DNA from 2 places in the Terrabacter sp. 01T434 genome. Region 2 is predicted to be linked to the other one. Evidence: riboswitches for the same ligand, from Rfam matches in the RefSeq annotation. Region 2 holds a riboswitch; the other holds the start of a gene.
The links. A riboswitch is a leader RNA that binds a small molecule or an ion and turns the genes downstream of it on or off. The one in region 2 is predicted to bind cobalamin.
Positions count from the first base shown of each region.

Region 1 (3,401 bases), on a different contig from region 2:
CCATCGTCTCCATGCCGTAGGCGACCTCGTCCTCGACGACGTCCGTGACGAACGTCGACGACGGGTTCTGCTCGACGAGCCCGACCACGGTCGCGAGGTCGCGCGGGCGGTGCTCGGCGGTGTCGAGCCCGTCGACGGTGACCCGGCCCGTCAGCGTGCCGCCGCTGAAGTGCGGCACGAGCCCGTTGATGGTGCGCAGCAGGGTCGACTTGCCGCTGCCCGTGGGACCGACGACGAGGACGAGCTCGCCCTCGGGTACCGCGAGCGTGACGTCATGGAGGCTGGGGGCGGGGGCGCCGGCATACTGCACCGACACGTGCTCGAAGGTGATCACGAGGCGACCTCCCGGGGACGGGGTGTGAACCAGGCGGGCGACGCGGCGACGAGGGCGGCGAGCACCGCGAGCAGGGGGACGGCAGGCAGCTCGGCCCGCTGGCTGGGGACGAGGCCCTCCCAGCCGCGCGCCGAGGCGACGACGAGGACGGCGGCCGGCACGGCGCCGACGACGACCGTCATGGTCTCGGTCCACGTCCACCGGTCGCGGCGGTGACCCGACCGCGGGTCGCGCGAGGCGCCGACGACCAGGCTCGAGCCGGCGAGAAGGGCCCCGAGCACGAGCACCGGTAGCCCGAGCACGCCGCCGGCCGACGAGTCGAGCAGGCCGTAGAGGCCAGCGAGGACGCCGACGAGGCCGGCGAGCGCGAGCCCCGTGGCGGCCCTCCGGCTCGTCGTGGTCGAGCGGACCGCGCGGCCGTAGCCCCGCGACTCCATCGACGCGGCCAGTCCCAGCGACCGCTCGAACGCGGTCTCGACCACGGGCACCGTGAGACGGGCCATCTCGCGCAGCCCCCGACCGTCGCGGCCGCGGAGCGTGCGAGCGGCCCGCACGTCCCGGGCGTCGGTCAGCAGCTGAGGGGCGAACGTGAGTCCGACCACGACGGCCGTCCCCACGTCGTAGAGCGTGGCGGGCAGGTAGCGCAGCAGCCGACGCGGGCTCGCGAGCGCGTTGGCCGCACCGAGGCAGGCGAGGACCGCGGCGAGGCGCAGGGCGTCGTAGGCGGCATACAGCAGCGACTCGAGCGTCACGGTGCCACCGATGCGGATGCTCGCGGCCCAGTCGGGCAGCGGCACGCTCGGCAGCGTCACGACGACCGTCTCACCGACGATCCCGTTGCCGAGCAGCGCGGTCATGACGATGCGGAAGGCGACGAGAACGGCGCCGATGACGAGGAAGGCCGGCAGCGGGTTGACCGTCGCCGGGTCATGGCGTTCGCTGACGACGAGGACGCAGACGCCGATGACGAGGAGCAGCAGCACCGGGTTGGTCGTGCGCGATGCCGCCGTGGCCAGCCCCACACCCCACAGCCACCAGGCTGCGGGGTGCTGGAGGCGGGCCTTGAGCGGGAGCCGCGTCACGGTGGTCGGGGCTCCTCAGCCGTCCTGCCGGGCGCGCGAACGCGAGCGCACGAGCAGGTAGGCGATGAGGGCGAGCAGGACGAGGCCCGCGATGACGTATGCCGCCACGCTGCCACCCGACGTGCCCGAGGTCTGCGCTGCGGCGACGTCGGTCCCCGTGGCCGGGGTCGTCGCGGACGCGGAGGGGGTGGCTGTCGGCGCGGCGACGGTCACCGGCTGGTCGGCGGCCTTCGCCTCCGGGCTGACCTCCTTGACGGCGCCGCCGCAGTCGCTCGTCGGGTAGCCGGCGACGCCGCAGACCAGTCCCTTCTCGGTGCGGACGTCACCGGCCGTGGCCAGCACGGCCGCGCTCGTGGCGTCCGTGGCGACGACGGCACACAGGGCCTTCGGCTCGGGCGGGGTCGCGCCGTCGGCGGAATCCGCCGGGCGCCCGAAGTCGACGACGAGACCGACGCGCTTCTTGCCGGCCTCGGCAGGGGTCGATCCGCAGACCTGGTCGAAGGTGAGGACGGCGCGGGGGTAGCGGGTGGACGACTCATCCGCGACGGCGAAACGCCAGCCGTCGACGGCGCCGTCCTTGGGGACCGTCTGGTCCGGGCCCTTCTGCGCGTAGGCCCAGGTGCCGCCGGTGAGCTGGTAGAAGCCCCAGTAGCGGTAGGCAGCGGCGTGAGCCGGGGCGAGGGTCAGGGCGGACAGGCAGGCCGCGACGACGGCGGCGAGCACGACCCGAACGGGTGCGCGACTGGGGGAGCGACGAACGTGGGACATGGTTTCCTCCTCGCGGTGGGACACCATGTCGGGTCGCTGGCTGGAGCCGGCCCGGCGGGGTGACTCCGGTCCGCATTCCACGACAGACTGACAAAAGGAGCCGGGAGGACGCGGGTTTTCCGACTGGTCACCCACGCCGGCTGGCGGCGGAGGTGGTGTCACGGTTGCGGGTCAGCGCCGGAGTCACACCGGCTTGCCCCATCGTCCTTCGGTAGGCGAACCGTCGCACGCGGGGTTGCCGCCCGTCAAACGGGCCGCCGTCTAGGGTGTCGGCATGAGCGCTGACTGGTCCTGGCTGTTCCTCGACGCCCACGGCAACCCGATGGAGGGGGAGGGCCTGGCCACGACCGGCTTCCCCACCCAGAGCGACGCCGAGAGCTACCTCGGCGAGTCGTGGCGCGAGCTGCTCGACGCGGGCGTCGAGGCGGTCACGCTGCGCGAGCACGACGCCGTCGTCTACGGCCCGATGAGCCTGCGGGCGGCGGAGTGAGCGCGCCCTCGGGCGGTCGCGGCTCGTCCGACCCGGTCCTGTCGCCCGGGCTCGAGCAGGACCTGCTGGCCCGGGTCGTCACGGCCCAACGGTCGTGGCGCTCGCCCGGGGTCAGCGTCGGCGTCGTGCGCGACGGACACCTCGCCTGGTCGGCGCACGTCGGCTCGGCCCGCCTCGGAGTCGACGCCACGCCGGCGACCGACGACACCCAGTTCATGATCGGCTCGGTGACGAAGACGTTCACGGCGCTCGCGGTCATGTCGCTGCGTGACGAAGGACTGCTCTCGCTCGACGACACGCTCGAGACGTACCTCCCGGCCACCAAGCATGCGCGAGTTCCGTTGCGACAGATGCTCGCCCACGCCTCTGGCCTCCAGCGCGAGCCCGTCGGCAACATCTGGGAGACCTTGGTGGCACCTGAGCGCGAGGAGTTCCTCGCCGGTGTCGAGGACGCCGAGCAGGTGCTCCCGGCCCACCACGTCTTCCACTACTCGAACCTCGCCTACGCCCTGCTCGGCCAGGTCGTCGAGCGTGTGACCGGCCAGGACTGGGAGCGGGTCGTCCGCGAGCGCGTCCTGGACCCGCTCGGGATGACGCGCACCGGGCTGGCACCCGCCGACGACCGCGCCGTGGGCTACCAGGTCGACCCCTACGCCGGGACCGCGAGCGAGGAACCACTCTTCAGCCTCGGCGCGACGGCCCCGGTCGGCGGGCTGTGGTCGACGGT
Region 1 covers NZ_JBFTPP010000004.1:111,561-114,961, forward strand. The annotation lists gene AC1DIW_RS10095 (ABC transporter ATP-binding protein) at 1-334, opposite strand, end outside; gene AC1DIW_RS10100 (energy-coupling factor transporter transmembrane component T) at 331-1,416, opposite strand; gene AC1DIW_RS10105 (SCO2322 family protein) at 1,432-2,184, opposite strand; cobalamin riboswitch at 2,278-2,424, opposite strand; gene AC1DIW_RS10110 (hypothetical protein) at 2,459-2,674, shown strand; gene AC1DIW_RS10115 (serine hydrolase domain-containing protein) at 2,671-3,401, shown strand, end outside.
Region 1: linked by a shared signal. The riboswitch ahead of AC1DIW_RS10105 (SCO2322 family protein) and the one ahead of AC1DIW_RS12430 (ribonucleoside-diphosphate reductase subunit alpha) in region 2 are both predicted to bind cobalamin.

Region 2 (3,401 bases):
CTCGTCGATGGCGGTGTGGCTGATGAACTCGGTGACCCGGTCGATGAGCTCGAGTGACTCCTCACCGCCGTAGGTGATGCCGAGCCGCTCGACGACGTCGGTGAAGCCCATGACCCCCAGGCCGATGGCCCGGTTGGCGTCGTTGGAGTGCTCGGACTCGGGCACCGAAGAGAGCGTGATGTCGATGAGGTTGTCAAGCTGGCGCACAGCGGTTCGCACCGTCGCCTCCAGACGGGCCCAGTCAACCGCGGCGTCGAGGAGCTGGCCCAGCGACCGGCCAGGGTCAGCGGCGTCCGCGGGGTCGATGGTCAGGTGGCGCGAGAGGTTGACCGAGGCCAGGTTGCAGACCGCGGTGTTCTCCCGGTCCTGGGGCAGCGTGATCTCGGTGCACAGGTTCGACAGGTGGATCGTTCCCGTGTTGTCGTTGAGCGCCCGCAGGTTGATGGTGTCCTTCCACGTCAGCCACGGGTGGGAGGCCGTCTGCAGCGCGACCAGGATCGCGGTGAACTGCTCGCGGGCGCGGATGGTCCGGTATGCGCGCAGGCGTCCTTGCTCGGCCAGCTCGATGTACTCGGTGTACCGGCTGCTGAACGCGGCCCCGGTGAGCTCGACCAGGTCGGGGGTCTCGAGCGGGTCGAACAGGTACCACGTCTCGTCGCGCTCGACCCGGCGCATGAACTCGTCCGAGATCCAGACGGCGGTGTTGGCGGTGCGGGTGCGGCGGTACGGGTCGCCAGCTTGTTGGCGCAGGTCGAGGAACTGCGGGAAGTCGAGATGCCAGTTCTCCATGTAGAAGCACAGCGCCCCGAACTTCTTGCCGCCCCGGGAGATCGCCCGAAGGGTCGAGTCGATGGTGTGCATGAACGGGATCGGGCCCGTGGACGTGGTGTTGTTGCTGCGGATCGGGGAGCCCTCCGAGCGCAGCTTGGTCACCGAAAGCCCGATGCCGCCGGTGCCCTTGGTGATCCACATGACATCGCGCACGCTCTTGGCGATGTGCTCGATGTCGTCCTCCATCTGCATCACGAAGCAGTTGGACAGCTGCGGCTGCGGGGTGCCGGCGTTCACGAGCGTCGAGCCGGCCGGCAGGTACTCCAACCGCGCCATCGCGCGGTAGAAGCGCAGTGCCACCTGCGTTGGGTCCTCCTCGTTGAGTGAGAGGCCCATCGCAACCCGCATCCAGAAGTACTGCGGCACCTCGACGTCGGACCCGCCCGGGCCTGTGAGCAGGTAGCGGTTGCGCATCGTCGTGACGCCGATGTAGGTCAGCAGCTCGTCATGCTCCGGGTCGAGAGCGTCGGCGAGGCGCTCGAGGTCGAAGGTCTTGGCCAGACGTGAGTCCAGCAGACCGTCCTCGACGGCCTCACGGACGTAGCCCGGGAAGCGGGCCTGGTGCAGCAGGGTGAGCTCACGCGGCGACTCGTAGCCACCGAGGACGCGCTTGTAGATCGTCTTGAGGAGCAAGCGCGCCGCGACTCGGTCGAACGCGGGATCGTCCTTGACGTTCTGGGCAGCGACCTGGATGGCGGCCTGGTCCAGCTGTTCGGTCGTGATGCCGTCGAACAGGGTGATGGCGAGCTCGGAGGCGATCTGGACCGTCAGCCCGACGGCATTGTCCAGTCCTTCCGTGGCGCGCTCGACGGCGCGATTGATCCGATCGGCATCGAACGGCTCACGCGACCCGTCCCGCTTGGTCACCGAGACACGTGACGGAGGGGCCGGCTTCGCATGTCCCAGCCCGTGGGCTGACCTGCCTCGGTGCTGATCGTCCGTCTGGGTGCGGGTTCCGGGCGCAGGTGCGGCCCGGTCGATGGCGTCCTGCAGTGGGGTGTTCACGGCTGTCTCCTCGCAGCGTGGGCGAACGGCCCGCCAGACCAGAGGAGACGCGTGGAGTCAGGTGCACGTGTGCGAGGTCGAAAGGGTCGTCCCACACGCGGTCAGCCGATGCCCACGAGCCCTCCCTCGGGGCTGTCGGACCACCGCGTGAGGCTCACGCGGTGCGCTGGCAGGTCTTCGGACTCGTGGGCGTGCACACCGCCCGACATTCATCGGACGGTTCGTCTCCTACTGGTCGCCGCTTCCCAGGCCTGATCGGCCCAGTGCTGTTGACGACGGTCGTTCCCACTCACCGCTGCGGGGCAGTCCCGGATTCACACCGGGTTCCCTCTTGCGACGGCATCTCTGGCTGAGATGCCGAACCAGCTGCAGAGCAGACACTATCCCTAGTGATTGTTGACGCTGCTCACCCCACATGTTGCGCGGCGTGTCGCAAGTCGCTCGTCCGCCTTCAGGCCGTGTCACCGAGGGCACGTGTGTGCCGGGCTAGGCTGAGGCCCCAACTGAACACCAGCCCGTGTGACGGGGAAGCCGGTCCAAGTCCGGCACTGTCGCGCAACCGTGGGTCGCCAGTGGCGACGAGTCGGGTCACCGCCGCGGGCTGCATCATCCATCCGATCTGTCGCGTCAGCAGGCGGAGCGCCGATTCTCGGTTCTCCGCGCTGTGCGGAGAGGACAAGCCATGGCCACACCCAGCCCCATCACGGACGTGCCCGCCCGACCCGCCCCGGTCGGTGGCCCTGACGCCGTGGACGCGCGGGCAAGCCGCGTCGTGCTCTCGCACGTCATGGGCCACCAGGACACCAACCTCTACGGGTCCGTGCACGGCGGCGCGGTGATGCGCCTCATCGACGAAGCCGCCGCAGCCGCAGCAGGTCGACACGCCGGCATGCCCGCGGTCACCGTCGCCGTCGACGGCATGCACTTCCTCGCACCTGCTCACATCGCCGACCTGATGACCGCCCGCGCGCAGCTGATCACCGTCGGCCGCACGTCCATGCGCGTCCAGGTCGTCGTCACCGCCGAACGCTGGAACGACCTCGGCCCCGTCGTCATGGTCGCCACTGCCGAACTCGTCTTCGTGGCCGTCGAGCACCAAGGCAACCCCCAAGACGTACCCCCGTTCGTCGCAGGAGACCTCGAGTGGCTCTACGAGACGACGACCGAGCCGCACCCCGACCACACGTTCGTGCCCGCCGAGATCGGCCAACGGCCCCGACGTCGACGCGACGCCGAAGCGAGCCCTTCCACGCTCAGCGACTTCTGAGTGCCTCGGCGGACTTGATGCCTGCTGTTCACGGCGGACCGGCGGTCGCGGCTGCACCGGTCGGCCGGTGGATGACAAAAGACAACCCCGCCCCTCCTGCAGGTTCCGCAGGTGGGACGGGGTTCCATCTGGTGGAGCTGAGGGGATTCGAACCCCTGACCTTCTCATTGCGAACAGGTGCCGGGCCGTTGTCGTGCTCGTCCTGGTGCTCTGCATGCGTTACCTCGGCACCGCTGAGGGGTGGGGGTTTCGGGGCTCGGGGGACGCCCGGGGGACAGGGCTGAAACGCGCGCGCCTG
Region 2 covers NZ_JBFTPP010000005.1:252,367-255,767, reverse strand. The annotation lists gene AC1DIW_RS12430 (ribonucleoside-diphosphate reductase subunit alpha) at 1-1,698, opposite strand, end outside; cobalamin riboswitch at 1,988-2,219, opposite strand; gene AC1DIW_RS12425 (acyl-CoA thioesterase) at 2,519-3,103, shown strand.